Regions from separate parts of the Inquilinus sp. Marseille-Q2685 genome, predicted to be linked through region 2. Evidence: riboswitches for the same ligand, from Rfam matches in the RefSeq annotation. Region 2 holds a riboswitch; each other region holds the start of a gene.
What was found. Region 2 has a riboswitch for S-adenosylmethionine ahead of metZ (O-succinylhomoserine sulfhydrylase). Riboswitches for the same ligand answer to the same signal wherever they lie in the genome.
Positions count from the first base shown of each region.

Region 1: linked by a shared signal. The riboswitch ahead of LG391_RS17095 (hypothetical protein) and the one ahead of metZ (O-succinylhomoserine sulfhydrylase) in region 2 are both predicted to bind S-adenosylmethionine.
Region 3: linked by a shared signal. The riboswitch ahead of metA (homoserine O-succinyltransferase) and the one ahead of metZ (O-succinylhomoserine sulfhydrylase) in region 2 are both predicted to bind S-adenosylmethionine.

Region 1 is NZ_CAKAKL010000002.1:1,707,409-1,714,597, forward strand. Features, by position in the region: gene LG391_RS17075 (homoserine dehydrogenase) at 1-477, opposite strand, end outside; gene LG391_RS17080 (LL-diaminopimelate aminotransferase) at 474-1,694, opposite strand; gene LG391_RS17085 (OmpA family protein) at 1,738-2,754, opposite strand; gene phaC (class I poly(R)-hydroxyalkanoic acid synthase) at 3,108-4,838, shown strand; gene LG391_RS17095 (hypothetical protein) at 4,845-5,120, opposite strand; SAM-I-IV-variant riboswitch at 5,165-5,275, opposite strand; gene coaA (type I pantothenate kinase) at 5,380-6,360, shown strand; gene LG391_RS17105 (phosphotransferase family protein) at 6,363-7,121, shown strand.
Region 2 is NZ_CAKAKL010000005.1:322,492-329,680, reverse strand. Features, by position in the region: gene LG391_RS23705 (efflux RND transporter permease subunit) at 1-1,047, shown strand, start outside; gene LG391_RS23700 (SH3 domain-containing protein) at 1,087-1,491, opposite strand; gene metZ (O-succinylhomoserine sulfhydrylase) at 1,606-2,814, opposite strand; SAM riboswitch at 2,857-2,933, opposite strand; gene LG391_RS23690 (GNAT family N-acetyltransferase) at 3,005-3,478, opposite strand; gene LG391_RS23685 (ABC transporter permease) at 3,478-4,347, opposite strand; gene LG391_RS23680 (ABC transporter permease) at 4,344-5,294, opposite strand; gene LG391_RS23675 (ABC transporter substrate-binding protein) at 5,440-6,942, opposite strand; gene LG391_RS23670 (serine hydrolase) at 7,112-7,189, shown strand, end outside.
Region 3 is NZ_CAKAKL010000006.1:210,283-217,471, reverse strand. Features, by position in the region: gene LG391_RS24945 (cell wall hydrolase) at 1-1,239, shown strand, start outside; gene LG391_RS24940 (MFS transporter) at 1,377-2,669, shown strand; gene LG391_RS24935 (TAXI family TRAP transporter solute-binding subunit) at 2,681-3,730, shown strand; SAM-I-IV-variant riboswitch at 3,960-4,066, shown strand; gene metA (homoserine O-succinyltransferase) at 4,111-5,031, shown strand; gene LG391_RS24925 (glutathione S-transferase family protein) at 5,189-5,824, opposite strand; gene LG391_RS24920 (M17 family metallopeptidase) at 5,917-7,189, shown strand, end outside.

The sequences.
Region 1 (7,189 bases), on a different contig from region 2:
GATGCCGAACACGCCGTCGATGCGGTTGCCGGCCAGGCCCTCGCGCACGCCCTTGATCGCCGGGATGCCGCCGGCCACCGCCGCCTCGAAGGCCAGGGCCACGCCGGCCTCCTCGGCCAGGGCCGCCAGCGCCGGGCCGTGCACGGCCAGCAGCGCCTTGTTGGCGGTGACAACCTGCTTGCCATGGACGATCGCTGTCTCGCAGACGGCCTTGGCGATGCCGTTGGATCCCCCGATCAACTCGACCACCACGTCGACCTCGGGGTCGGCGGCCAGGGCCACGGCGTCGTCGTACCACCGCACGCCGTCCAGCGGCACGCCGCGGTCGCGGTGGCGGTCGCGGGCCGAGACGGCAGCGACGACGATGCGCCGGCCGCTGCGCTGGGCCAGCAGGTCGGCATGCGCCTGCAGCAGGCGGAGGACGCCGCCGCCGACCGTGCCGAGGCCGGCGATGCCGATTTTCAGAACGGGAGTCACGATACCGCTTTCAGGCTGACCGGCTGCGGGTCGTTGCGCCGCCGGCTGAGGAAGGTCTTGATGTTCTTGCAGGCCTGGCGGATGCGCTGGTGGTTCTCGACCAGGGCGATGCGGACGTGGCCGTCGCCGTATTCGCCGAATCCGACGCCGGGCGCCACCGCCACCCCCGCCTCTTCCAGCAGCAGCTTGGAGAAGGCGAGCGAGCCCATGCTGGCGAAGGCCTCCGGGATCGGCGCCCAGACGAACATGCTGGCCTCGGGCTTCTCCACCGGCCAGCCGGCGGCGCGCAGCCCCTCGACCAGGGTGTCGCGACGCAGGCGATAGCGTGCCCGCATCTCGTCGACGAACTCCTGCGGCCCGTTGATCGCCGCGGTCGCCGCCACCTGCAAGGGGGTGAAGGCGCCGTAGTCGACATAGGACTTCACCCGCGCCAGCGCCGCGATCAGGCGCTTGTTGCCGGCTGCGAAGCCGATGCGCCAGCCGGCCATCGAGTAGGTCTTGCTCAGCGACGTAAATTCGACCGCGATGTCGCGCGCCTCGGGGATCGCCAGGATCGAGGGCGGCGGCGCCGTGTCGAAATAGATCTCGGCATAGGCCAGGTCGGACAGGATCCAGATGCCGTGCTCGCGGCAGAACTTCACGATCGGCCGGTAGAAATCGAGGTCCACCACCTCGGCCGTCGGGTTCGACGGATAGTTCAGCACCAGCGCGGTCGGCTTCGGCACGCTGTGCCGCACCGCCCGCTCCAGCACCTCCATGAAGTTCGCGCCCGGCGTGATCGGCAGCGACCGGATGGCGGCGCCGGCGATGATGAAGCCGAACATGTGGATCGGGTAGCTCGGGTTCGGCACCAGGATGATGTCGCCCGGGCTGGTGATCGCCTGGGCCAGGTTGGCCAGGCCTTCCTTCGACCCGATGGTGACCACGAGCTCGCTCTCGGGGTCGAGCTCGACCCCGAAGCGGCGCTGGTAATAGGCGGCCTGGGCCCGGCGCAGGCCGGGGATGCCGCGCGAGGTGGAATAGCCATGGCTGCGCGGATTCTGCGCCGCCTCGGTCAGCTTCTCGATCACATGCTTCGGCGGCGGTCCGTCGGGGTTGCCCATGCCGAGATCGATGATGTCCTCGCCCCGAGCTCGCGCCGCCGCCTTCATCGCGTTCACCTCGGCGAACACATAGGGCGGCAGGCGCTTGATTCGGTGGAAGTCCTGATCGGTCATCGACGTGTCCCCCCGACGCCCGTCGGGGCGTCCGGTGCTGAGCCTATTGAGCGAGATAGATTTCGACGCGGGCGGCCTGGCCGTCGGTGATGTTCGGCCGGGTGTCGGCCGAGCCGCCGGTGACGATTCGGGCCGGGTCGACGCCGGCCGCGCGCAGCGCCGCGGCCACCGCCTCGGCCCGCGCCTTGGCCTGGGCCGCGCCGTCGCCGGCGCCGTAGCCGACCACCCGCAGCTTCGGGCTCTGCGCCGTCTTGGCGACGTTTTCGATCGTGCTGCTGGCCGAGGCCGGCAGTGTCGTGCTGCCGCCGTCGAACTTGACCGTGCCGGCGACCCGGTTGTTGAAGCTGAAGGCCGGCTTCGACTCCTCCGCCGGGGCGGGCGCCGCGGCCTGGCCGGCGCCGCGGTTGCCGAAGCTGAGTGCGCCGGGCGCGCCCGAGGCGGCACGGTCGGCCTCAAGCTGGCTGCGCACCGCGGCCTGCTGTTCCGGCGTCGGCAGGTCGGTCGGCTTCTGCGGCACGCTGCCGAGATTGGGATAGGCCTGCTCCGAGGCCGGACGCGGCATCGACTCCATCGCCGGCGGGGCGGCGGTGTTGCGGCGCTGGCCGAAGCTCATCGGCGCCACCGTGCCGGTCGGCTGCTGCTGTGCCTGCTGCGCCGCCGCCTGCTGCTGCGCGATCTGCTGCTGCCGCTGGAAGGCAGCCTGGCGCTGCTGCTCGATCTGCGCCCGGCGCTGCTGCTGTGTCGCCTGCTGCTGCGCCCGGGCCTGCTGCATCGCGGCGCGGTCGGCATCGGTCTGGGCCAGCGCGGGCAGGGTGTAGGTCCTGGTGTCGCCCGCCTGCGCCGTGCCCAGCGGGCCGCCGACGCTGGGCACGGGCGGCGCCTCGGCCGGCCCGAGCGGCGTGACCTCGGCGGTCTCGACCTTGGGCACGGAGGCCTGGACGTCGCCCGCATAGGGCGTGCCGTCGAAGATGCGGCCGCCGCAGCCCGCGAGCGCGAGGCCGAGGGCGACGGTGGCAACGGCGCCACGGACCGGAAGGCCGGGGCGGGCGGAAGCGATCATGAGAGAGCCGGTGCGACGCATGGGCACGTGCCTAGCACACTTCGTTGAAAGGGTGGACTGGAAAGAGGATGGCCGTGCAAAGTGGCGGATAAGCGGCATTCTACGCCCGATTCCGCGCCTCGGGCGATGCCGCCGCAGACAGGGGATCCTTGGCCATGACCGAACGCCACCGCGCGGCCCCCAGCCGGACGAAGTCCGGCGAAGCAAAGCTCAAGACCCGGACGAAGTCTGGTGACGCCAGTCCCAAGGCCCGGACGAAGTCCGGCGAAGCCGAGCCCGAGACCCGGGCGAAGCCCGGCACCGCGGCGCCGGAGGCCCCGCCGCCGGCGGATCCGGCCGAGCTGGCGCGCCGCATGGTCGAGATCGCCGAGCGCAGCGCCCGGCTGGTCACCGCCTTCCTGGAGAAGCAGGGCCGCGCCGAGACGCCGGAGCTGGACCCGCTCAACATCGGCTCGGCCTTCCTGGCCATGACCCAGCGGCTGATGGCCGACCCGACCCGGCTGATGCAGGCCCAGATGTCGCTGTGGCAGGACTATGCCACGCTGTGGAGCCGCACCGCCCAGCGCCTGCTGGGCCAGGAGGCGGAGCCGGTGGTGACGGCGGAGAAGAGCGACAAGCGCTTCAAGGACCCGGCCTGGAGCGAGGTCGCGGTGTTCGACTTCATCAAGCAGTCCTACCTGCTGACCGCCCGCTGGCTGCAGGGTTCGGTCCGCCAGGTCGAAGGGCTGGACGCCAAGACCGCGAAGAAGGTCGATTTCTACACCCGGCAGTTCATCGACGCGATGGCGCCGTCCAACTTCGTCGCCACCAATCCGGAGGTATTGCGCAGCACGCTGGAATCGCGCGGCGAGAACCTGGTCCGCGGCCTCGAGAACATGCTGGCCGACCTGGAGCGCGGCCAGGGCCAGCTGGCCATCAGCATGACCGACCGCACCGCCTTCGAGATCGGCCGCAACATCGCCGTCACCCCCGGCAAGGTGGTGTTCGAGACCGATCTGATGCAGCTGATCCAGTACGACCCGGCCACCGAGACGGTGGCGCGGCGGCCCCTCCTCATCATCCCACCCTGGATCAACAAGTACTACATCCTCGACCTGAAGCCGCAGAACAGCCTGATCCGCTGGACGGTGGAGCAGGGCCACACCGTCTTCGTGATCTCCTGGGTCAACCCGGACGCGCGGCTCGCGGGCAAGAATTTCGCCGACTACATGCTGGAGGGCCCGCTGGCGGCGCTGGGCGCGATCGAGCAGGCGACCGGCGAGCGCGAGGTCAACGCCGTCGGCTACTGCCTGGGCGGCACGCTCTTGGCCAGCACCCTGGCCTGGATGACGGCCAAGGGCGAGGACGACCGGATCAGGAGCGCGACCTATCTGACCACGCTGACCGACTTCACCGATCCGGGCGAGCTCGGCATCTTCGTCGACGAGGAGCAGCTGCGGACGATCGAGGCGAAGATGTCCGGCAAGGGCTATCTCGAAGGCTCGGCCATGGCGACGACCTTCAACCTCCTGCGTGCCAACGACCTCATCTGGTCCTTCGTCGTCAGCAACTATCTCCTGGGCAAGGACCCCTTCCCCTTCGACCTGCTGTACTGGAACAGCGACGCGACCCGGATGCCGGCCGCGATGCACAGCTTCTACCTGCGCAACATGTATCAGGAGAACCGGCTGGTGCAGCCGGGCGGCATCACCCTGGCCGGGGTGCCGATCGACCTGACCACGATCAAGACGCCGAGCTTCATGCTGTCGACCCGCGACGACCATATCGCGCCCTGGGCGTCGACCTACGCCGCGACCCAGCTGTTCGGCGGCCCCGTGCGCTTCTGCCTCAGCGCCTCCGGCCACATCGCCGGTGTGGTCAACCCGCCGGCGGCGAAGAAGTACTGCCACTGGGTCAACACCCGGACGCCGGCGAGCCCCGAATCCTGGCTCAAGGGGGCGAAGCAGGTCGAAGGCTCCTGGTGGCCGGAATGGCAGAAATGGATCTCTCGCCACGCTGGCGGCCAGGTCCCGGCCCGGCATCCCGGTGACGGCAAGCTGACCCCGATCGAGGACGCGCCGGGACGGTATGTTCGTGCGACGTAAGGAGCCTCACGCCGCCAGGCTCGCCGCCGGCGCATGAACCCGCCGCAGCTCGGCCAGGCGGTCGCCCTCCAGCACCCGGTCGAGATGGATCTCCGGCCGCAGCGCGGCGGTCAGGACGACGCGGTAGAGATGGGTCCACAGCCCGGCGCCGCGATGCACCACGGCGTAGAGGATCTCCCGCCGGTGCGGGTCGCGCGGGCCGGGACAGGGCCGCTCGTCGAGCCGCTCGATGGTGTCGCCGGGGCCAGCGAGCGGAATCGCGGCGGAAGCGGATGCGGACATGAAAAACCCTCCTTCGCGGTTGCGAGGAGGGCTGACGCGCGGCGTTCGACCCGTTTGGTTGCCGGTCCGGCCGCATCGCCCCTCTTGCGAGAGGCCACCACCTTGCCCGGGAAGGCAGGTTGGCGTGGGCGTCAGCCCAACTCTGGATGCGAGGCCGGATTTAGCGCGCCGCGCGGTCCGGCGCAAGAGGGATGGCGCCCCCTTGCCTGCAGCCCCCGGATCGTCGGACCCTGATCCCGTCCTCCAGCGGGAGCCTGCGATGCCCGATCCCTCCCCTGCCCGGCCCATCCCTGCCCGGCCCGTGCCCGATCTGTTCGCGGCGCGGCCCCAGGCCTATGACCGCTTCACCCGGGCCGAATGGGCGGCGCTCCGGGCCTCGACGCCGATGGCGCTGTCCGAGGCCGAACTGGCCGAACTGCGCGGGCTGAACGAGCCGGTGTCGCAGGCCGATGTCGCCGACATCCTGCTGCCCCTGTCGCGCCTGCTGAACCTGCACGTCGCCGCCGCCCGCAGGCTCGACGGGGTGCAGGACGCCTTCCTCGGCCGGCCCGGCCCGCCACCGCCCTACATCATCGGAATTGCCGGCAGCGTCGCCGTGGGTAAGAGCACCTTCGCGCGGCTGCTGCGCCTCTTGCTGTCGCGCTGGCCCGACCACCCGCGGGTCGAGCTCGTGACCACCGACGGCTTCCTCTGGCCGAAATCGGTGCTGGAGGAGCGCGGGCTGATGCGCCGCAAGGGCTTCCCCGAGAGCTACGACCTGCGCCGGATGATCGGCTTCCTGGCCGCGGTGAAGTCCGGCCGGCCGGAGGTCGAGGCGCCGGTCTATTCCCACCTCGCCTACGACATCCTGCCCGGCGAGAAGCAGGTGGTCCGCCGGCCGGACATCCTGATCTTCGAGGGGCTGAACGTGCTGCAGGCCCCGGCCGGGGCCTCGGTCGTCACCTCCGATTTCTTCGACTTCTCGGTCTATGTCGATGCCGCGGAGGAGGACATCGCCCGCTGGTTCGTCGAGCGCCGCCTGCTGCTGCAGCGCACCGCGTTCCGCGACCCGTCCTCCTATTTCCATCACCAGCGCGACCTGCCGGAGGCCGAGGCCCGCCGCGCCGCCCGCGAGATCTGGGACCAGATCAATGGGGTGAACCTGCGCGAGAACATCCTGCCGACCCGGCAACGCGCCCGGCTGGTGCTGCACAAGGCCGCCGACCATTCGGTCGACGCCGTCGCCCTGCGCCGGATGTGACCATGGACCTGCCGCTCGGACCGCTGATCGGATCGGGCAAGGAGGCCGAGGTCTTCGACGCCGGCGACCTGGTGGTCAAGTTGTATCGGACGACGGCGGCCGCGCCGAAGCGGGCGGCGTTCCGCGAGGCGTCGATCCTGGCGCTGGTCGAGACGCTCGGGCTGCCCGCGCCGTCGGTCCGGGGCGTGGGGCAGATCGAGGGCCGGTGGGGCATCGCGATGACCCGCGCCGACGGCCCGTCCCTTGCCGACACGATGCACCGCCGGCCCGACCAGGTGCCGGCCTGCCTGGAGCGGATGGCCCGGCTGCAGATCGCGATCCACGGCCGGCCGGGAACGCATCTCGGCAGCCTGAAGGCGCGGCTGGCGGCGAATATCGGCCGTGCCGGGATGCCGGACGAGGTGCTGCGGCGCCGGCTGCTGGACGGCTTGGCCGCGCTGCCGGAGGGCGACCGCCTGTGCCACGGCGACTTCCACCCCTGGAACATCCTGGGGCCGCCGGGGCGGGAGATGGTGGTCGACTGGCTGGACGCCTGCGCCGGCGATCCCGCCGCCGATGTCTGCCGCTCCTACGTGCTGATCCGGCCCGTGGCGCCGGACCTGGCCGCCGCCTATATCGATGCCTACGCCGCGGCTGCGGGCGAAAGCCGGGACCGGATCTTCGCCTGGCTGCCCTTCGTCGCCGCCGCCCGCCTGGCCGAGGACGTGCAGGAGGAGGTTGACGGGCTGATGACGATGGCCGCATCCGGATCGCCGCCCTGACCCCCCGGATCCGGCTGTGCCGGCCCAGCATGTCCGAGCCGATTCCGCGTCGACCTTGCCATTGCGCC
Region 2 (7,189 bases):
GGGCTGACCCAGGTCTTCACCTCCTACAACGCCAACACGCCGCAGATCTTCCTGAACCTGGACCGCGAGAAGGCGCAGAATCTGGGCGTCGCCGTCAGCGCCATCTTCAATGCGCTGCAGGCGACGCTGGGCGGCTTCTACATCAACGACTTCAACCTGTTCGGCCGCACCTGGCAGGTGATCGCCCAGGGCGAAGCGAACGACCGGCGCACGGTCGACGACATCTACCGGATCTATGTCCGGTCCTCGACCGGACAGATGGTGCCGATGCGGTCGCTGGTCGACGCGCAGCAGCAGCTCGGCCCGCTGTTCATCACCCGCTACAACAACTACCGCTCGGTCAGCATCCTCGGCAGCGCCGCGCCGGGCGTCAGCTCGGGCCAGTCGCTGGCGGCGATGACGCAGGTGTCGAACGCGACGCTGCCGGCCGGCTTCGGCTTCGAATGGACCGGCACCGCGCTGCAGGAGCTGGAGGCGGCGGGCCAGACCGGCTTCATCCTCGGCCTCGCGGTGCTGTTCGCCTATCTGTTCCTGGTGGCGCTGTACGAGAGCTGGTCGATCCCGATCGGCGTGCTGCTCTCGGTCATCGTCGGCATCGTCGGCGGCCTGGCGGCGCTGTGGATCGCCGGCCTGTCGAACGACGTCTACGCCCAGATCGGCATCGTCGTGCTGATCGCGCTGGCCAGCAAGAACGGCATCCTGATCGTCGAGTTCGCCAAGGCCAAGCGCGAGGAGGGCATGGCGATCGCCGACGCCGCGATCGAGGGCGCCAAGCTGCGCTTCCGGCCGGTGATGATGACCAGCTTCGCCTTCATCCTGGGCTTGGTGCCGCTGGTGACGGCCGCCGGCGCGGCCGCGGCCAGCCGGCGCGGCGTCGGCACCTCGGTGTTCGGCGGCATGATCGCGGCCTCGGCGATCGGCATCTTCCTGATCCCGATGCTGTACGTCACCCTGCAGCATGTCCGCGAATGGGTGCACGAGAAGCTGCTGGGCGGGTCGATCGCGCCGAAGCCGCGGGCCGAGGCGCCGAGCACGCCTGCCGAATGAAACGGGCGGCTCCGGTGGAGCCGCCCTTCTCTCTCGCCGCTAATGCACCCAGCGGCCGCGGTCGCGGTACCAGGGCCGGCCGCGGTAGTAGTTATCCCAGTACGGGCCGGCATCGAAGGTGATCACCGGCACGCCGATCACCGGCGCCGCCTCGACGATGATCCGGCGGCGATGCTGGACATCGGCCGCCAGGAACCGGCCGTCGGTCCAGCCGCGGTCGGGACCGACGCCGATGTCGCACCAGGCCCAGCCGTCGAGGCAGCCGAAGATCTGCACCGGCACGCCCGGCCGCAGCCGCGCGACCACCGGATAGTCGGCCCCCGGCCCGGCGCGCAGCCGGACCGAAGCGGTGGTGTAGCCCGGCGCGGCATCGGCCGCCGTCGCCGTCAGGGCCGTCATCGCCAGCCCGGCCATCGCGGCCAGGGCGAGCTTCCATCTCATCATGCGAACTCCAGGGACGAGAATCCCCCTTCGTCCGCCACAACGCGGCAGAACCGAATTCCGGTCGCCGGGATCGGGGGGCGCGGCGCCGTGCCTCACCCCGCGAGGGTTCCGCCGTCAGCCGGCCCGCTTCGCCGCGTCGAGGGCGCGGGACAGGTCGCGCTCCAGGTCCTCGATGCCCTCGAGGCCGACCGACAGCCGCACCAGCCCTTCGGTGATGCCCATGGCGGCGCGGTCCGCCGCCTCCATCGCCCGGTGGGTGGTGGTGGTCGGATGGGTGGCGAGCGACTTGGTGTCGCCGAGATTGTTCGAGATGTCGACCAGCCGCAGCGCATCGAGGAAGGCGAAGGCCGCCGCCTTGCTGCCGAGGTCGAAGGCGACCAGCGTGCCGCCGTTCTTCATCTGGCGCTTCGCCAGCTCGTGATGCGGGTGGCTCTTCAGCCAAGGGTAGCGCACCGACTTCGCCGCCGGATGCGCCTCGACCAGCTGCGCCAGGCGGTGGGCGCTGGAAACCTGGCGCTCGACCCTGAGGCCCAGCGTCTCCAGCCCCTTCACCAGCACCCAGGCGTTGAAGGGCGACAGGGCCGGGCCGGTGTGCCGGTAATAGGGCAGGAAGTCGTCGGTCAGGAACTTCCTGTCGGCCAGCACCGCGCCGCCCAGCACCCGGCCCTGGCCGTCGATGTGCTTGGTGGCGGAGTAGATCACCACATCGGCGCCGAGCTCCAGCGGCTTCTGGCCCAGGGGCGTGGCGAAGACGTTGTCGATGAACACCTTGGCGCCGGCGGCATGGGCGATCTTCGCCACAGCGGCGACGTCGACCAGGTCCAGTGTCGGGTTGGCCGGCGTCTCCAGGAACACGGCCCGGGTGTTCGGCCGCATCGCCGCCTCCCAGGCCGCGAGGTCGCCGCCGTCGACGAAGGTGGTGGTGATGCCGTAGCGCGGCAGGATGGTGCCGAGGATGACGAAGCAGGAGCCGAACAGCGCCCGGCTGGCCACGACGTGGTCGCCGCCGCGCAGATGGCAGAACAGCGCGGTGAACACGCCCGACATGCCGCTGGCGGTGACGTGGCAGCCCTCGGCCCCTTCCAGCAGGGCCAGGCGCTGCTCCAGCACCTCCAGCGTCGGGTTGCCGTAGCGGGAATAGACGAAGCCCGGTTCGTCGCCGGTGAAGCGCGCCTCGGCCGCCGCGGCGCTGTCATAGACGAACCCCGAGGTCAGGAAGATCGCCTCGGAGGTCTCGCCATAGGGCGTTCGTCGGGTGCCGCCGCGGATCAGCGCGGTCTCGGGGCCGAATTCGTCTTCGCTGGGGGCTTCGTATCGATCCATCTCACCGACTCCTCGATCCGACCGGGAGGCGGTGCGTGCGGGACCTGCGCGCATCCGACCTTTTAGCGGAGATTAACGTGGCCGCAAGCCGGTCGGCTCAAATCACCACGGGGCCGCTGTCAGGAGCGGCGGCCCCAAGACTTATCGGCAAAACGGCAATCGGGCAATGCGTTTCGGGCAACGCTGCCTTTCATCCTTCGGCCAGGGCGTAGAGCACGAAGGGCAGCTCGAGCCCCTCATAGAGCCGGCGGTAGGAGCGGCACAGTCGGAAGCCGCGGGATTCGTAGAAGCGGCGGGCGAGCCGGTTGTGGGCGAAGCTCTCCAGCGTGCGGCAGCCGCGCGCCACGGCGTCGGCCAGGAGGGCGGTGCCGGCCGACCGGCCCTGCGCCGCCGGGTCGACGAACAGCATGTCGAGATGCGACCCGGTCATCAGCGAGAAGCCGAGCTGCGCGTCATGGGCATCGACGGCGACGCGCAGGTCCGGCAGCCGGGCGGCGAAGCGGCGGGCGAAATCCTCCGGCCGCTTGCGGTCCAGGACCGCGGCCGGGAGGATGTGCTCGAAGGCGGCGCGGGTGCTGCGCCAGGCCACATCCGCCAGAGCCGGCAGATCCGCCGCCACCGGCGGCCGGACCGTCACCGCCTCCATCGTCTTCGCCTCAGCCATCATCCACTACCCCGCAGCCTGGGATCGAGCGCATCGCGCAGCCCGTCGCCGAGCAGGTTGAAGCCGAAAGACGCCAACAGGATGGCAAGGCCGGAGAAGATCGAATCCCAGGGCGACAGCAGCAGATAGCCGCGCGCCTCGGCCAGCATGCGGCCGAGCGACGGCGTCGGCGGCTGGGTGCCGAGGCCGAGGAAGGACAGCGACGCTTCGACCAGGATGGCGGTGGACAGCGACAGGCTGGCCTGGACCAGGATGACGCTGGCGAGGTTGGGCAGCACATGGCGCCACAGCACCCGCCCCTCGCCCGCCCCGATGGCGCGGGCGCCCAGCACATACTGGCTGCCGGCGACCACCAGAGCCGGGCCGCGCAGGAGGCGGGCGAAGACCGGGATGTAGACGACGCCGATCGCCAGCGCCGTGGTCGTCGCCCCCGGCCCCAGCATGGCGACGATGCCGATCGCCAGCAGGATGATCGGGAAGGCGAACAGGATGTCCATCAGCCGCATGCCGGCGCGGTCGAGCCAGCCGCCGCGCAGCGCCGCGGCCACGCCCAGGGTGCCGCCGACCAGGAGCGCCAGCAGCACCGCGCTGGCCGAGGCGGCGAGCGAGGCGCGATAGCCGTAGAGGATGCGCGACAGCACGTCCCGGCCGAACTGGTCGGTGCCGAGCCACGCCGCGACGCTGGGGCCCTTCATTCGCCGGATGACATGCTGGGCCAGCGGGTCGTCCGGCGCGATCCAGGGCGCCAGCAGCGCCGCCCCGACCTGCAGCAGCACCAGCGCCCCGCCGATCCAGACCAGCGGGTGGCGCGGCGCCGCGATGCGGCGGCGCGAGGGCGGCGCCAGGGTCTCGGGCAGCAGTGCCGTCATCTGAGGCCGATCCGCGGGTCGAGCGCGGCGTAGAGCATGTCGGTGACGAAGTTCACCAGCACGAATCCGGCGGTGACCAGCAGGATCGCCGCCTGGATCAGCGGGTAGTTCCGCTCCGCGATCGCGCCCAGCATCAGCCGGCCGAGCCCCGGCAGGGCGAAGACCTGCTCGACCACGATGGCGCCGCCGAACAGATAGCCGGCGGAGATGCCGAGCGCGGTGACGAAGGGGATCATGGCGTTGCGGAAGGCGTGGTGGAACACCACCGACCGCTCGCTGACGCCCTTGGCCCGGGCGGTGCGGATGTAGTCCTGCCCCAGCGCGTCGAGCATGGCGGAGCGGACGATGCGCGACAGCGAGGCCAGCACCGGCACGGCCAGCGCGATGGTCGGCAGCAGCATCCGCTGCAGGTTGCCGACGGGATCCTCGGCCAGCGGCACGAAGCCGATCGCCGGGAAGGCCGGGAACACGCCGTGGAACAGGTAGATCAGCAGCGCGCCGAGCCAGAAGGAGGGCACGGTGACGCCGGCGATGGTGACCACCCGCACCAGATAGTCGCGCGCCGAGTTGCGGAAATAGGCCATCAGGCAGCCGGCCGGCACCGCCAGCGCCACCGAGACGGCGAGCGCCAAAAGCGTCACCTCGATGGTGACGCCGATCCGGGCCGCGATCTCCTCCAGAACCGGCCGGCCGGTCCACAGGCTGGTGCCGAGATCGCCGGTCAGCAGCCCGCCGAGCCAGGCGAGATACTGCGTCACCAGCGGCTGGTCGAGGCCGAGGCGCTGGCGCAGCGCCGCGATCCGGTCGGGCGTCACCTCGCTGTTGGCGCCGAGCATGATCTGCACCGCATCGCCCGGGATCAGCCGGATCATCAGGAAGGCGACGACCGAGACCCCGAACAGCACCACCAGCAGGTCGAGCAGCCGCCCGGTCAGGAAGCGGACCATGACGCCTCACCGGGACGATAGCTCGGTCCCGCCGCAACCCCTTTTCTGTCATGCCCGGGCTTGACCCGGGCATCCAGAGACTGTCGACATCCTCTGGATTGCCGGGTCAAGCCCGGCAATGACAAGAAAGGATAGGCTGGAATCATCACTTCTCCAGCGCCGTCTGGCGCAGCGAGCGGGTGGAGCGGTTGCCGGTGATCTCGTATCCGGTCACGCCGTCGCGCACCGCGGTGAAGAGCTGGCCGAAGGCCAGATGCGCGATCGGCCCGTCGCAGGCCAGGCGCTTCTGCAGGTCGGCGTAGATCGCCTTGCGCTTCGCCGGATCCAGCGTCGTCCGCCCCTCGTCCAGCAGGCGGTCGACCTCGGCGTCCGAATACTTAAAGACGTTGGTCGAGCCGCCGGTGCGGAAGGTGCGAAACATGTAGCCGTCCGGATCCGCGACGCCGCCGTTGATCGAGGCGAAGAGTTGGAAGTTGGAGTTGCGCCAGTCCTGGATGAAGGTGCCCTGCTCCTGCACGTTCAGCGCCACCTCGAAGCCGGCGGCGTTGAGCTGCGCCTGCACCACCTGGGCGACGTCGACCACCAGCTGGTTCGAGCCCAGCACCTTCAGTTCGGCCTTCAGCGGCAGGGCCACGCCGGCCTCGGCCAGGAGCGTCTTCGCCTTCTCCGGATCCGCGGCGTAGCAGGGATAGTCCGACACCGGCAGCGCCCAGTCCTTCAGCGCCGGCGACAGCGGCCCGCCGGGCTGGCCCTTGCCGAAATAGGCGGCCTCGACGATCTGCGACCGGTCGATCGCGGTGTTCAGCGCCTGGCGCACCTTCGGGTTGTCGAAGGGCGGCTTCGACACGTTCATGCCGACCAGCGTGTAGGACAGATCGGTCGTCTCCAGGAGCGTGACGCCGGGGGTGCCCTGCAGCGTCGCCGCCGTGGCCGGGTCGACATTCGGCAGCAGCTGATAGGTGCCGCCGGAGATGCCGACCTGCCGGGTCGAGGCCTCGGGCACGATGTTGAACTTGATCGCGTCGAGCTTCGGCAGCCCCGGCTGCCAGTAGCCGTCGGCCTTCGCCAGCAGCAGGTAGGTGTCGGGCACCCATTCCTTCAGCGTGAACGGGCCGGTGCCGTCGGTCCTGCGCTGCAGGTCGATGCCGCCGGTCGCCGCCGCGGCCGGCACGATCACGATCTGCGGCAGGTTGGCCAGGAACGGCGCCGACGGCGTCGACAGCGTCACCGTCACCTGCCGGTCGCCGGTCGGCTCGACCGACTTCACCATGTCGATGCGGCTGGCATAGGGCGAGCCGGTCTTCGGGTCGCGCACCCGGGCGAAGCTGGCGGCGACGTCGGCCGGGGTCACCGGCGACCCGTCGTGGAACTTCGCGCCCGGCCGCAGGGTGAAGACATAGGTCAGGCCGTCGGGCGAGATGGTCCAGGATTCGGCCAGCTCCGGCACCACCTTCAGGTCCTTGTCGATCGAGGTCAGGCCCTCATAGACCGCGCCGTTGACCAGCACCGTGGCGAAGGAGGTGGCGACATGCGGGTCCAGCCCGACCGGCGACTGGTCGGTCGCGACCTCCAGCGTCTGTGCCGCCGCCATCGATCCGACGAGGGCTGCCGCCGCTGCCGCCAGCGACGCCCGAATCATCCGTCCCATCTTCCAGCCTCCCCCTGTTCATTGGGCGCCAGTAAGGCGCGTTCGACGGGCGAGGTCAATCGATCGGGCGCAGGCTGCTGCTCCGTTCCGCTTTGACCGACGCAGGACTGTTTGTGATAATTCTGTTCTTCAGAATGGAAATTTTCATGCGCTATTTTCAGGAGGCTTCATGAGCAATCGGCAGATTCGGCACTACAGCGCGCCATCGGCGTCCCGGCGGCGCTTCACAGCCGCGGCGCTCGCCATC
Region 3 (7,189 bases), on a different contig from region 2:
GTGCCGGTCGGACTGCCGGGCCCCGGGGCCGAGGCCGCGCGGCTCGACCCGCCGGCCCGCCTGGCCGACCCGCTGCCGCCGCCCGCCGGGTTGCCGGTGGCCACGCCGCCGGCGCAGGAAACCACCGAGCCGCCATTGGCCGCGGCCGAAGGCGTGGCGGACACGGCGCCGGTGGAACCCGTCGTCGCTCCGGCGGCCCGGTCCGGCGCCGCGACCCTGATCGACGTCGCACCGAACGAGGCGAAGCCCGTGGTCGTCGCCTCGCTGGGGCCGACCGACGGCCTCCTGGCCGAGACCGCGGCCGCGTCGCCGTTGTCGATCGCGCCGGTGGCCGCGGTGGCGCCCGCGACCGCCGACGCCGTCCCGCCCCAGCCGGCGCTGGCCACCCCATCCGGATCGGGACAGGCGGTGGTCGCGGCCGACGCCGTGGCTATCGTGCAACCCGCCGCGCCCGGGGCGGCACCGGTCTGGGCGCGGCCGCGCTCCTCGCTGCTGCGGGTCGACCGGCCCGAGCCGGAGGAGATCGAGCGGCTGGACACGGCATTGGCCCGCGCCGTGTCGCTGATCGAGCCTGCGGGCGCGCCCTGGCTGCGCGACGCCGAGGCCGATGGCAGCGGCCGCCGCCTGACCGGCTGCGGCCCGGGCGACCTGGCCTGCACCATCTTCGTCTCCGGCCGCGGCAGTGCGCTCGACCAGCCCTCGCCCTTGCTGCGGCAGCTGGGGACGGCGCCGATGAGCATCGGCGGCGTGCCCCTGCCGGCCGAGCCGGCGCAGGCGGAGCGCGCGCTGCGCTGCCTCGCCTTCACCGCCTACACCGAGGCGGGAAACCAGGGCACGCGCGGCATGGCGGCGGTGGGCTGGGTGGTGATGAACCGCATCGCCGTGGCCAACGACTTCGGCGATTCACCCTGCGAGGTCCTGGCAGACCCCGGCCAGTTCGAGCCGCTGTCGCGCCCGCGCTTCCGCGCCTTCGCCAAGGCGGTGCGGAGCGGCGCGATGCCGCAGTTCCCGCAGCCGCTCAGCGCCCAGGACGAGATCCTGCAGCGCACCGCGCGGCTCGTCGTCTGGCAGATGCTGGACGGCTATTTCGCCGACGACCCGACCGACGGCGCCCAGTATTTCCTGGCCCCCGCGGCGATGCGGGCGCTGGGCCGCGGCATGCCAGCCTGGACCAGCCGTTTCCGCCGCAGCGCCTCGATCGGCGATCACGTCTTCTACCGGCCGAAGCGGGGCGGCTGATCCAGCGCGGGAAGGGGTGGCCGGTCCGGCGTCCTGCACCACCTTATCTGCGGGCGGGGACCAGCGGGCCGCCTTGCCCTGAAATCGTCACGAATCTTCCCTGGTCCCGGCCCGTCGCCCGACCTAGAACGGACGTGATGGCCGCCACCGATTCCGCCTCTCCGCCGCCTTCCCTCGGCTCGGTCCTCCTGGCCGTGGCGCCGCTGCTGTTCAGCGCCGCCATCATGATCATGGGCAACGGCCTGTTCGGCACGCTGGTCGCGGTGCGGATGGATCTCGACGGCTTCGACGTCGGCACCATCGGCCTGGTGCTGGCCTTCTATTCCGGCGGCTTCGCCCTGGGCACGCTGATCTGCCCGCGGATCGTGCTGCTGGTCGGCCATATCCGAACCTTCGCCGCCTTCGCCGCGATCGCCTCCGCCGCCGCCCTGTTCCATGCGCTCTGGGTCGACCCGATCGTCTGGGCGGTGCTGCGCCTCGTCACCGGCATCAGCATGGCGGTGCTGTTCACGATCATCGAGAGCTGGCTGAACGCCCGTGCCTCGAACGCCGTGCGCGGCCGGGTGATGTCCTCCTACATGGCGGTGAACTACACCGCCTTCGGCCTGTCGCAGCCCTGGCTGACGGCGATGGACCCGGCCGGCTTCGCCCTATTCTCGGTGGTGGCGATGCTGGTGTCGCTGTCGCTGGTGCCGCTGTCGCTGACCCCGGTCGAGACGCCGCCGGTGATCAAGGTCAAGCGCTTCGGCCTGCGCGCCCTGATCGCGATCTCGCCGCTCGGCGTCGCCGGCTGCTTCTCCGTCGGGCTGATCAGCGCCGCCTTCTCCGGCATGGGGCCGGTCTACGCCCGCACCATCGATCCGTCGCCGGACTGGATCGCCGGCTTCATGATGACGGCGATCTTCGCCGGGTTCCTGCTGCAATACCCGGTCGGCCGGCTGTCCGACCGCTTCGACCGGCGCCAGGTGTTCCTCGGCATCACCGTCTCGCTGGCCCTGATCAGCGCGGCGTTGGCACTGTTCGGCGGGCTGTCGATGACGCTGCTGCTGGTGCTGCTCGCGGCCTTCGGCGGGCTGTCCTACACCATCTATCCGCTCAGCCTCAGCCACGCGAACGACTTCATGCGGCCGGAGCAGCTGGTGCCGGCCGCCGCCGGCCTGCTGCTGTGCTATGGCGTCGGCGCGGTGTTCGGGCCGATCGTGGCGTCGCGGGTGATGCAGCTGCTGGGCCCGTCCGGGCTGTTCGTCTGGACCGGCTCGGTCGCGGCGCTGCTGGCCCTGTTCACGATCTACCGCATGACCCGGCGCGCGGCGATGCCGAACGAGGAGCAGGGCAGCTTCGTCGCCGTGCCGACCACGACGCCGGTCGCGGCCGAGCTCGACCCGCGCGCGCCGGACGAGACGCCGCCGACCATGCGCGACGCCGCCTGAAGGGAACCGCCATGCTGACCCGCCGCCGCCTGCTGACCTCGGTGCTTCCCGCCGCCGGGATGGCCGCGGCGGGGCTCGGCGGGATGCGATCGGCGCGGGCGCAGGACCCGCTGTTCTTCCGGATCGGCACCGGCACCACCGGCGGCACCTACTTCCCGATCGGCGGCATCATCGCCGGCGCCATCTCCGGCCCCCCCGGCCTGCCCCCCTGCGGCAGCGCCGGCGGCAGCTGCGGGGTCTCCGGCCTGATCGCGGTGGCCCAGGCCAGCGCCGGGTCGATCGACAACATCCGGCGGATCCATGACGGCGAGTTCGATTCGGGCCTGGCCCAGGCTGACGTCGCCTTCGCCGCCTACACCGCCGAGGGGCCTTTCGCCGGCCAGCCGCCGGTGACCAGCCTGCGCGCCATCGCCCATCTCTTCTCCGAATTCGTCCATGTCGTGGTGCCGGCCGACAGCCCGGTGCAGTCGGTGGCGGATCTCAAGGGCAAGCGCGTCTCGGTCGGCGCCGAAGGCTCCGGCACGATCTACGACATCCGCCTGATCCTGGCCGCCTACGGCCTGAAGCAGACGGATGTGACCGAGATCTACGAGCGGCCGGAGCCGTCCGCGGACCTGCTGGCCGAAGGTGGGCTCGACGCCATGGTGATGACCGGCGGCCCGCCGCTCGGCGTGATCGCCGACTTGGCGCGGCGGCGGCCGATCCGGCTGCTGCCGGTCACAGGGCCGGAGGCGGAGGCCCTGATCGCCAAGGTGCCGTTCTTCACCCAGGAGCCGATCCCCGCAGGCCTGTATGACGGCGTCGCGGCGGAGGTGCCGGGCCTGTCGGTCGGGGCGATCTGGCTGGTGGCGGAACGGATCGCCGAGGCCACGGTCTACGAGATCACCCGCGCGCTGTGGCAGAAATCGACGCTGGACCTGTTGGCGGCGGGCCACCCGCGCGGCAAGGAGATCGCGCTCGAAGGGGCCACGCGGGGCCTCGGCGTGCCGCTTCATCCCGGCGCCGCCCGCTACTATGCCGAGCATGCGGTGCTCAGCCTGCCCGCCCGGGCGACGCCCTAGAGACCATTCGGGAATGCTGCTGGTGCGGCCGTCTGACGGCGGTTTCTCCGCTTCCGGTGCTCACGGACTTCACGTCCGCTGCGCTCCGGTTCTCGAAACCCCCGCCAGCCGACTCACACCAGCGCATTCCCAAACGGTCTCTGAACGATGCCTCTCAGCTAAGCCCGGCGGACCGGATGTCGATCCACATTCATCCAGTTGAAATGTGCCGGCCGACCCCGTAGAACTTGACGCACATCAGGAGTTGGGCACTGCCCGACGCCAACCTGCTTCCCCGAGCAAGGTGGCGCTCCCGAAAGGGAGGATGTGGTCGAACCGACAACCAAGCGGGTCATTCCACAATCGGTCCTGCCCACGACGCGTGGAAACCGACCGAAGCTATGCCGATCAAGATTCCGAACGACCTGCCCGCCCGGTCCGTCCTCGAAGCGGAAGGGGTCATGGTGATGCTCGAGGCGCAGGCGGTGCGGCAGGACATCCGGCCGATGCGGATCGGCCTGCTGAACCTGATGCCGAACAAGGTCAAGACCGAGACCCAGTTCGCCCGGCTGCTTGGCGCCTCGCCGCTGCAGGTCGAGCTGACGCTGGTCAAGATGACCAACCACGTCCCGCGCAACACGCCCAGCGACCACATCCTGTCCTTCTACCGCGACTGGGAGGATGTCCGGACAGAGAAGTTCGACGGCTTCATCGTCACCGGCGCGCCGGTCGAGACGATGCCGTTCGAGCAGGTGACCTACTGGGACGAGCTGCGCCGGGTCTTCGACTGGACGCAGACCAACGTCCATGGCTGCTTCAACATCTGCTGGGGGGCCCAGGCGGCGGTGCACCATTTCCACGGCGTGCCCAAGCACGCGCTGCCCCAGAAGAAGTTCGGCGTGTACCGCCACCGCATCGTCGAGCCGGCCTCGCCTTATCTCCGCGGCTTCTCGGACGACTTCACCATTCCGGTGTCGCGCTGGACCGAGACGCGGCGCGAGGACATCCCGGCCGAGAGCGGCATGAAGGTGCTGATGGAGTCGGACGATGCCGGCCTGTGCCTGCTGGACGACCCGGGGCGCCGGTCGCTGCACATGTTCAACCATGTCGAATACGACACCGACACGCTCGGCGACGAATATTTCCGGGACGTCGCCGCCGGCAAGCCGATCGCCCTGCCGCACGACTACTTCCCGGGGAACGACCCCGCTCGCCGCCCGCAGAACCGGTGGCGCAGCCACGCCCATCTGTTGTTCGGCAACTGGATCAACCAGCTGTACCAGACCACGCCCTACGAGATCGACGACATCGGCCGGGGCTGAGGCAGGGCCGCCTGGCGGTTTGTCGGCGTTCGTCCCTCATCGTCATTGCGAGGAGGCGAAGCCGACGAAGCAATCCAGGGGGTGCGTGCACCAGCCTCTGGATTGCTTCGCTGCGCTCGCAATGACGGTTGAAGGCGATCGGGAAGGGGCGGCGCTCTCAGAACATCAGCACCCAGGGCTCGGCCATCCCCGCCTCGACCCAGCGCCGCATCGCCGGCAGGTCCAGGATCGCGTCGGCATAGGTCCGGCAGGCGGGGTCGAGCGGCACCCGATAGCGGTCGAATCGCACCACCACCGGCGCATACATGCAGTCGGCCGCGCCGAAGGCGCCGAACAGGAAGGGGCCCTCGGCGCCAGCCGCCGCGCGGCACTGCCGCCAGATCGCGGTGATGCGGGCGATGTCGGCCCCGGTGGCGTCGCTGCGGGCCTTGCCCGGATCGACCGGCGCCAGGTCCATCGGCAGCTCGTTGCGCAGGGCCGTGAAGCCGCTGTGCATCTCGGCCGAGACCGACCGCGCCAGCGCCCGCCGCGCCGGGTCGCGCGGCCACAGGGCGAGATCCGGGAAGCGCTCGGCCAGGTATTCGAGGATCGCCAGGCTGTCCCACACCGTGGTGCCGCCGTCGATCAGCGCCGGCACCTTGCCGCTCGGCGAATGGCGCAGGATCGCCTCCTTCGACCCGTCACGGTACAGCGGGATCAGGACCTCCTCGAAGGCGACGCCGTGATGCGCCAGGGCCAGCCAGGGCCGCAGCGACCAGGAGGAATAGCGCTTGTTGCCGATGACGAGGCGCATGGCGGGTCCGCTCCGGCTGAGGGGTTGGCAAGGCAAACGGGCTGGAGCATGGTGTGCCGCCCCGAGTTCCCGAACGCAAGAAGGCCTGCGCCGTGCTGCCTCAACTGGTCGATGCCGCCGAGGGAGAGACCGTCTCTCTGATCCCGCTCAGCAAGGCCGCGTTGGACGGCTGGCGCGCCGCCGCGACGCCGGCGCAGCGGGCCTGGGCCGAGGCCAACGGCTTCGCCGCGGAATCGGGCCGCACCCTGGCGCTGCCGGGCGAAGGCGGGCGGGTCGACGCGATCCTGGTTGGCATCGACTCCGCGGCCGATGCCTGGGCTTTCGCCGGGCTGCCGACGTCCCTGCCGGCAGGCACCTATTCGCTGGATGATTCGGCCGAGCCGGCGACCGCCACCGCCGCCGCCTTCGGCTGGGCGCTCGGCGGCTATCACTACGGCCGCTACAAGGGGCCGGAGCGGGCCTCGGCCAAGCTGGTCTGGCCGAAGGCGGCCGACCGCGCCGCGGTCGAGCGCGCGGCCAGCGCCCCCACGCTGGTGCGCGACTTGGTCAACACCCCGGCCAACGACCTCGGCCCGGCCGAGCTGGCCGCCGCGGCCGAGGCGCTGGCCAAGGAGTTCGGCGCCCGCTTCAGCGTCACCGTCGGCGACGAGCTGCTGACCCGCAACTACCCGCTGATCCACGCCGTCGGCCGCGCCTCCAGCCGGGCGCCGCGGCTGATCGACATCACCTGGGGTGATCCGTCGGCGCCGAAGGTGACGCTGGTCGGCAAGGGCGTCGTCTTCGATTCGGGCGGCCTCGACCTCAAGGATTCCGGCAACATGCTGCTGATGAAGAAGGACATGGGCGGCGCCGCCCATGCCCTCGGCGTCGCCCGCATGGTGATGATGGCGCAGCTGCCGGTGCGGCTGCGCGTGCTGGTGCCGGCGGTCGAGAACGCGGTGTCCGGCGACGCCTTCCGGCCGATGGACGTGTACCGCAGCCGCAAGGGGCTGACGGTCGAGATCGGCAACACCGACGCCGAGGGGCGGCTGGTGCTGTGCGACGCGCTGGAGGAGGCGTCGTCGGAGAAGCCCGAGATCATCGTCGATTTCGCCACCCTGACCGGCGCCGCCCGGGTCGCCCTCGGCACCGACGTGCCGGCGATGTTCTCGAACGACGACGCCACCGCCGACGCGCTGGCCGCGGTGTCGCGCCGGGTCGAGGACCCGCTGTGGCGCCTGCCGCTGTGGCAGCCCTACAACCGGCTGCTGAGATCCGGCATCGCCGACATCAACAACGCGCCCGACACGCGCTTCGGCGGGGCCATCACCGCGGCCCTGTTCCTCGAGCGCTTCGTGGCGCCGGGCGTGCCCTGGGTGCATATCG